Regions from separate parts of the Pseudomonas sp. Seg1 genome, predicted to be linked through region 1. Evidence: riboswitches for the same ligand, from Rfam matches in the RefSeq annotation. Region 1 holds a riboswitch; the other holds the start of a gene.
What was found. A riboswitch is a leader RNA that binds a small molecule or an ion and turns the genes downstream of it on or off. The one in region 1 is predicted to bind cobalamin.

Region 1 (4,068 bases):
TGTCGATGTGTTCTTCAGAACCGGCACCGAGGCCGATCAGCACGTCCAGCGGCAGGCGACCGTTGCTGGCTTCGATGATTTTCACCGCTGGCGGCAACTCTTCGGCGACTTCAGCGCGGACGCGAGCGAGATCTTCCGGGCTGGTCTGGTCGGCCTTGTTGAGGATTACGAGGTCGGCGCTGGCCAGTTGGTCGGCAAACAGTTCGTGCAGCGGCGACTCGTGGTCGAGGTTCGGGTCGAGTTTGCGCTGGGCATCGACCTGATCAGGGAACGCAGCGAAAGTGCCAGCGGCCACGGCCGGACTGTCGACCACGGTGATCACCGCATCCACGGTGCAGGCGCTGCGGATTTCCGGCCACTGGAAGGCTTGAACCAATGGCTTCGGCAGGGCCAGGCCGGAAGTTTCGATGAGGATGTGATCGAGGTCGCCACGACGGGCAACCAGTTCGCGCATCACCGGGAAGAATTCTTCCTGAACGGTGCAGCACAGGCAGCCGTTTGCCAGTTCGTAGACGCGACCGGTGGCTTCTTCTTCGGTGCAGCCGATGGTGCATTGCTTGAGGATTTCACCGTCGATGCCCAACTCGCCGAACTCGTTGACGATCACCGCGATACGGCGGCCTTGGGCGTTGTCGAGCATGTGCCGCAGCAGTGTGGTTTTGCCCGAGCCGAGGAAGCCGGTGACGATGGTGACGGGGAGTTTGGCCAGTGTTTTCATCGGATGCCCTTTGGCAAGGTGGCGGGCAAACGGGACGAAATCCGCGGCGCAGACGCGCGCGGAAGAATTCGCCACCGGATCACCCCGCCCGGTTGTAGTGAGAATCTTTGACGAGGCAGGTCTCCTGGCTGACGGTGTTCAGGCCTTGGGCCTGGTATTCGCTGCGCCTTCCCGCTGGCTCATGGGTTGAGCTGGCAGTGGCGTGGCAGTGAATTTCACCGTTCACAGTTGCGGGGGCAGCCGCGGCTTGGACCGCGTTCCCTTCTTAGCTCCGGTTTGTGCCGGAGAACCTCGAAAGCGCAAGGCTACGCATGGTGTGGTGGCGGGTCAATGGGGTTGGGTTTTAGGTTTGGGGGCATATCCGTTGCTGCGGGTGTTGCTGATTAGGGTTCCGCCCTTACGGCGGGTCACTTTTGGCAAACGCCCCAAAAGTAACCAAAAGGGCTGCTCCCTGACGTACGGCACTTCGCTTAGGCTCAGTGTTCCCTCGCTACGGCGTCCATCCGGGGGCATCGCCTCCGGTTTGCTGCGCTGCACCTCCTCTCGATGTGTTTGGCTTCGCCAAACGGCGCTGCGCGCCTACCCCGGATGAACACCTCCGCTCGGCCTGCCGATGGGCCTGAAGATCAAGAGCAGGATCAACAGCCAGATCAAGAGCCAGATCAAGAGCCAGATCAAGAGCCAGATCAAGAGCCAGATCAAGAGCCCCTCACCCTAGCCCTCTCCCGGAGGGAGAGGGGACTGACCGAGGTGTTTGGGAGAGGTACACCGACTCGAAATACCGAGTCGAACTCAGATTCTGAAAGGCTCAAAAATCAGCTCCCTCTCCTTGGGGAGAGGGCTGGGGTGAGGGGCAAATCCAACACAAAACCAAAGCCGACCGCACGCTTCTCAACACTCAACACTCAACACTCAACACAATGAGCGTCAGCTCAAGTACCGCTCTTGACCTTCACCAATCAACACAATGAGCGTTAGCTCGAGTACTGCTTTTGATCTCCACCACTCAACACAATGAGCGTTAGCTCAAGTACCGCCCTTGATCTTCACCACTCAACACAATGAGCGTTAGCTCGAGTACCGCTCTTGATCTCAAGCGCCCGTCGGAAGGCTGAGCGGAGGGGTTGATCCGGGGTGGGAGCGCAGCGACCGTTTGGCGCAGCCAAACACATCGAGAGGAGGTGCAGCGAAGCAAACCGGAGGCGATGCCCCCCGGATCAATCCCGCAGCGAAGGAACCCGAGCCACAGCGAGGGCCGTACGTCAGGGTAAAGCCTTTTTGGTTACTTTTTCGGCGTCTGGAAAAAGTGACCCGCCGTAAGGGCGGAACCATAGGCAGCCGTTACCGCAGCAACGGATCCACCCCCGCAAAAAATTGACTAAAAACCCACCCCCATGCTCTCCTACACAACTTGTTACGGGTGCCCTTCACAGGGTGAAACGGGAAACCGGTGAATCATGTGCTTTACTCTTAAGCCATGTCAGTCCGGTGCTGCCCCCGCAACGGTAAGCGAGCGAAGCGTCAAAACCACTGTGCCCGCAAGGCATGGGAAGGTGACGCTTGCAGGTCGGCCTGACGCCAACCCCTCGTGAGCCCGGAGACCGGCCCATAACACACAGCCGCGCATTTGTGCGTTGCTGAACATAACAAACCCGCGGTGGGCGGGCGCTGTTCGAACCTCTGCGTGCCCGACTCGCAGGGGTTTTCATGCGCTCTATTCACCCGCTGACACTCCAGAGGGAAGCGCCATGTCGATCATCAGCAGCACCGGCAGCAACACAGACAAAATCGCCAGCAGCAGCACACTGAGCCAACGTCTGACCGCCGCCATCTTCGCGTCGATTCTCGGCGCCAGCCTCGTCTATTTCGCCGGTTTCTCGCACATCGAAGCGGTCCATAACGCTGCCCACGATACCCGCCACAGCGCCGCGTTCCCGTGCCACTGAGACCCGCCGACATGATCAAGCGAATTGCACAAACCGCAGGTTTCACTGGCCTTCTGGCCGCCCTGCTCCTCACGCTGCTGCAAAGTTTCTGGGTGTCGCCGCTGATTCTGCAGGCCGAAACCTTCGAGAAAGCCGAACCTGTGGCGGAAGTTCACGAACACGCCGCCGGCACCGCCGCACACACCCACGATGCCGAAGCCTGGGAGCCGGAAAACGGCTGGCAGCGCGTCGTCTCGACCACTGGCGGCAATCTGGTAGTGGCCGTTGGTTTCGCTTTGATGCTCGCCGGTCTCTACACCCTGCGCGCGCCGACCAAGACCTCGCAAGGTCTGCTTTGGGGCCTCGCTGGTTACGCCACTTTCGTACTGGCGCCGACGCTGGGCTTGCCGCCTGAACTGCCAGGCACTGCCGCAGCGGATCTGGCTTCGCGGCAGATCTGGTGGATCAGCACCGCCGCCTCCACCGCTGCCGGTCTGGCGCTGATTGCGTTCAGACGGCACTGGCTGATGAAAGTCCTCGGCGTGGCAATTCTCGCCGTGCCACATGTGATCGGCGCACCACAACCGGAAGTGCATTCGATGCTGGCTCCGGAAGCCCTCGAAGCCCAGTTCAAAATCGCTTCGCAGCTGACCAACGTCGCGTTCTGGCTGGCTCTCGGCCTGATCAGCGCCTGGCTGTTCCGCCGCAATAGCGATGGTCAATACCACGCATGAGCAATGACAGCGCAGCGCCGACCTTTGTGGTCGGCCTGGGCTGCCAGCGCGGCTGCCCCGCCAGCACGTTGCGCGCGTTATTCGATCAAGCCTTGCAGGCCCATCGCATCGACCTCGTCGCGGTCAAGGCACTGGCCAGCATCGACTTGAAGCGCGATGAGCCCGGTTTACAGGAACTCGCCGCGCAACTGGCCCTGCCCCTGCTGTACTTCAGCAGTGAAGAACTGGCCAGCTACCAACAGCGACTGAGCCACCATTCGCAAATCGCCTACGAACGCACGGGTTGCTACGGCGTGGCGGAAAGCGCGGCACTGGCCCTCGCCGAGCAACTGATTCAGGCCCCGGCAAAACTGCTGATTTCCCGACAAAAATACGCACAGGCAACGTTGGCATTGGCCGGCGCTGCGTAAAATCCCGATAATCCCCGCCATCGATCATGAGCAATCTTCATCTGAAGCGTTGCCGTGCCTCTTTTTCAAAGGATTCAACGATGACTGTTTACTTCATCGGCGCCGGCCCCGGCGACCCGGAATTGATCACCGTCAAAGGCCAGCGGCTGATCCGCAGTTGCCCGGTGATCATCTACGCAGGTTCGCTGGTGCCGGCGGCAGTGCTTGACGGTCATCAGGCTGAAACCGTGGTCAACAGCGCGGAGTTGCACCTGGAGCAGATCATCGAATTGATCAAAACC
Region 2 (4,068 bases), 1.8 Mb from region 1:
GAGAATGCGTTGTCGGTCATGGCCCCATCGCTGGCAAGCCAGCTCCCACAGGGGATTGGGTTTCTTCAGACATTGCATCACCCACCACAGAAGCTGGATTACCAGTCCCTAATGGCGATCGCATTTCTTCAGGCTTTACACCGCCCACCGTGGGAGCTGGCTTGCCAGCGATGGCGGCCTTGAGATCTGGCGCAAACAGCGCGGCAATCGCAGTCGGATTCGACGGGAAATAAAAATGCACGTACGAAGCCGTCATCCGCCCTTCCCGATAAACCGCCTCGGCCCCGCGCCCGCCATTCGGGCTCAGGCCCCGGGCAATCGGCGTCAGCTCGGTGGTGGTCAGGGAATGATGATAGGTGTGACCGCGCAGCGAACCCTCCGGCAGATCCACCGCTTGCAGGGCCAACGCCGCGAGACGCTTTTGCATCACCGCATCGCCCGCCAGCAAACCGACCAGTTCAGCGCGAGTGCCTTCAACGTCAGTCAAGGAATCGAGCAGATACAGCATGCCGCCGCACTCGGCGAGTAACGGTTTGCCAGCCGCGTGATGCGCACGGATCGCGTCGAGCATCGCGGTGTTCTGCGACAGCGCAACATGATGCAATTCCGGATAACCACCGGGCAGATACAGGCTGTCCGCCTCGGGTAATTGCGTATCGCGGATCGGCGAGAAGAAGCTCAATTCGGCACCCATTGCGCGCAACAGGTCGAGGCTCGCGCCATAGGTGAAGGCAAAGGCTTCATCGCGAGCAACGGCAATGCGCACGCCTTCGAGCAATGGCTCGGCGGCGATCACGTCAGGCGCGGCGAACTCCACGGCCGGTGGCAGCGCTACCTCGCAACTGCTGGCAAGCGCTGCGGCGGCCGCATCGAGGCGCACGTCGAGATCATTCAGTTCGCTGGCCTGCACGAGGCCGAGATGGCGGCTCGGCAGTTCGATGCCGGTTTCGCGAGACAACGCGCCGTACCAGCGCAAACCTTCGGTGAGGCTGCCTTCGAGCAATTGCGCATGGCGCAGGGTGCCGACGCGGTTGGCCAGCACGCCGGCAAACGGCAAGTCCGGCTGATAGCGCGCCAATCCAAGCGCCAACGCTCCAAAGGTCTGCGCCATCGCCGTGCCGTCGATCACACCGAGGACCGGCACACCAAAATGCCGCGCCAGATCAGCGCTCGACGGCGTGCCGTCAAACAATCCCATCACGCCTTCGATCAGAATCAGATCGGCTTCAGCGGCCGCTTCCCATAACAGGCGACGGCTTTCCTGCTCGCCGACCATCCACATGTCCAATTGATAAACCGGCGCACCGCTGGCGCGCTCGAGAATCATCGGGTCGAGAAAATCCGGGCCGCATTTGAACACGCGGACCTTGCGCCCCTGATTGCGATGCAGACGGGCGAGTGCTGCGGTGACGGTGGTCTTGCCCTGACCGGAGGCCGGCGCGGCGATGAGGACCGCCGGGCAGTGACGTGGTTGATTCAAAGTTCGACGCCTTTCTGCGCTTTGATACCGGCCTGGAAGGCGTGTTTGAGCATGCCCATTTCGGTGACCGTGTCGCCCATCTCGATCATTTCCGGCTTGGCCGCACGACCGGTGACGATCACGTGCTGCATCGGTGGACGCGCCTGCAAGTCGCTGAGCACCTGATCGAGATCGAGGTAGCCGTGCTTGAGGGCGATGTTCAGTTCGTCGAGCACCACCAGACCGATCGACGCATCGCGCAGCAGTTCGCGAGAGACGGCCCATGCAGCTTCGGCGGCGGCGATATCGCGCTGACGGTCCTGGGTCTCCCAGGTGAAACCCTCGCCCATCACGTGGAAACGTACTTGCTCGGGGAAGCGGCGGAAGAACAGTTCTTCGCCAGTGCTATTACGGCCCTTGATGAACTGCACCACGCCGCACTGCATGCCGTGGCCCATGGCGCGGGCGAGCATGCCGAATGCCGAGCTGCTTTTGCCTTTGCCATTGCCGGTCAGCACCAGCACCAGACCGCATTCGTCTGGCGAGTTGGCGATGCGTTCATCGATCACGGCTTTTTTGCGCTGCATACGCGCCAGATGGCGTTCGTCACGCTCGGGGGAATCAGTCATGGGGAGCTCTCCGTTGAGGCTGGATAACGGCGGGCAGGCACAAGAATAGACGGCAAAAAGCCTGGCATCGCCCACCGTGATGCCGCTGGATGGATCAGGCCGGTCTCCGGGCTCATGAGCGGCGTTCGCCTGACTGCGCGCCTTCCCGCTTTGAGCAGTGGCATTCGACGCAGTTTTCACTCATTTACCGTTGCGGGGGCAGCGCCGGGATCGTGGTCGCTCTTCGCTCGAAGACAACCCTCACCGGCTTCCCTGTTTCACTCTGTCGACGCAGGTCACAGAGCACCTGAAACAAGCCGCGAAGGTTAGAGGGTTGGGGGTGGAGCGTCAATTAAAGAGGGGGCCGTCGGGCGAATAACTGCCGTCGATCAATTAACTGGCGTCAATCTTGTGCCATGCTCAGACAAGTGATATCAAAGAGCCATGCTTTTCTCGAAAAAGCCATCACAACAATAAGGATGATTACGATGCAAGGCATGATCATCAGCAACCCGCGCCTGGAATTCCTGCGCCCGGTGCTTGAACGCTGGTTTGACTGTATCGACCGCTACAACGCCGTGCGCGGCGACAGCGACACGCCCTACTGGCATGACGAGAAAGCCAATCTCGGCCTGCTCTCGGCGGCGGCATGGATGGCCGAGCTGGTGACGCTGGAACAGACGGCCACCCGCAAGCAAAACGAAGACGGTGAGCGCAATGCCCGTGCCGACCTGTTTCTCGCCGGCAGCGAAGACCGCGCATACATCCAGGCCACGCAACGCTGGCCGCGAGTCAACAACCTCAACCTGACCCAAGCCCTGCAGGAGATCACCGGCGACGCCAAACGCATCAGCTTTGCCAGCGATCTAAAACTCGGCTGCCTGTTTGTCGCCCCGCAAAAAGCCCAGCACAGCGCCAGCCCCGAAGAACTGCAAGACATGGTCGACGACCTGCAAAAGGAACACACCTGCGCCGTCGCCTGGTATTTCCCTTACGCCTATCGCAAGCTGCGCAACGAAGCCGGCAACTATCACCCGGGCATCGCCGTACTGTTCAAAGAGGCCCGCAGTTGAGCAGTTGAACCATCGGGCTTGCGCGCTCCTCTATGATTAGGAATGCATTCATAGGGAAGATCAGTAATGCGCAAGTCCCAGCTCGTTTTCGTCATCGCCCTCGCCGGAGGGCTCACCGCCTGCGGTGAATCCTCCAGCCTGCAAGTTTCCGACGGCACCGGCCCGTCACCGAAGCTGCCCGAACCCAATAAGACCCTGATCCCGACGGTGAATATTGCTCCGGCGGTCGGCTGGCCCGAGGGCGGCAAACCGACAGCAGCGGCAGGCACCCAGGTTGCCGCGTTCGCCGAAGGCCTCGATCATCCGCGATGGCTCTACGTGCTGCCCAATGGTGATGTGCTGGTGGCCGAAACCAATGCCCCGCCGAAACCTGACGACAGCAGCGGCGTTCGTGGCTGGGTGATGAAGAAAGTCATGGGCAAGGCTGGCGCCGGCGTGCCGAGCCCGAACCGCATCACCCTGCTGCGCGACGCCGATCACGATGGCGTGGCCGAGACACGCACGGTGTTTCTGCAGAATCTCAACTCGCCGTTTGGCATGACCCTGGTCGGCAATGATCTGTATGTGGCGGATACCGATCGCCTGCTGCGCTTCCATTACGAAGCTGGCGCGACCGAGATCAAGTCGCAACCGATCAAAGTCACGGATCTGCCCGGCGGTACGCTGAATCACCATTGGACCAAGAACGTCATCGCCAGCAAGGACGGCAGCAAGCTGTACGTCACGGTCGGCTCGAACAGCAACGTCGGCGAAAACGGCCTGGATAAAGAGGAAGGTCGCGCCGCGATCTGGGAAGTGGATCGGGCGACCGGCAATCACCGGATTTTCGCCTCGGGCATTCGCAATCCCAACGGTCTGGCCTGGGAACCTACCAGCGGTGCGTTGTGGACGGCAGTCAACGAGCGTGACGAAATCGGCAGCGATCTGG

Region 2: another riboswitch for cobalamin. It lies ahead of cobO (cob(I)yrinic acid a,c-diamide adenosyltransferase); the one in region 1 lies ahead of KI231_RS16720 (CbtB domain-containing protein).

Annotation. Positions count from the first base shown of each region.
Region 1 covers NZ_AP021903.1:3,735,525-3,739,592, forward strand. Annotated here, with positions in the region: gene cobW (cobalamin biosynthesis protein CobW) at 1-718, opposite strand, end outside; cobalamin riboswitch at 816-1,027, opposite strand; cobalamin riboswitch at 2,120-2,342, shown strand; gene KI231_RS16720 (CbtB domain-containing protein) at 2,467-2,664, shown strand; gene KI231_RS16725 (CbtA family protein) at 2,676-3,377, shown strand; gene KI231_RS16730 (cobalamin biosynthesis protein) at 3,374-3,787, shown strand; gene cobM (precorrin-4 C(11)-methyltransferase) at 3,868-4,068, shown strand, end outside.
Region 2 covers NZ_AP021903.1:1,952,797-1,956,864, reverse strand. Annotated here, with positions in the region: gene bluB (5,6-dimethylbenzimidazole synthase) at 1-20, opposite strand, end outside; gene KI231_RS08730 (cobyrinic acid a,c-diamide synthase CobB) at 17-1,480, opposite strand; gene cobO (cob(I)yrinic acid a,c-diamide adenosyltransferase) at 1,477-2,088, opposite strand; cobalamin riboswitch at 2,169-2,393, opposite strand; gene KI231_RS08720 (hypothetical protein) at 2,556-3,140, shown strand; gene KI231_RS08715 (PQQ-dependent sugar dehydrogenase) at 3,207-4,068, shown strand, end outside.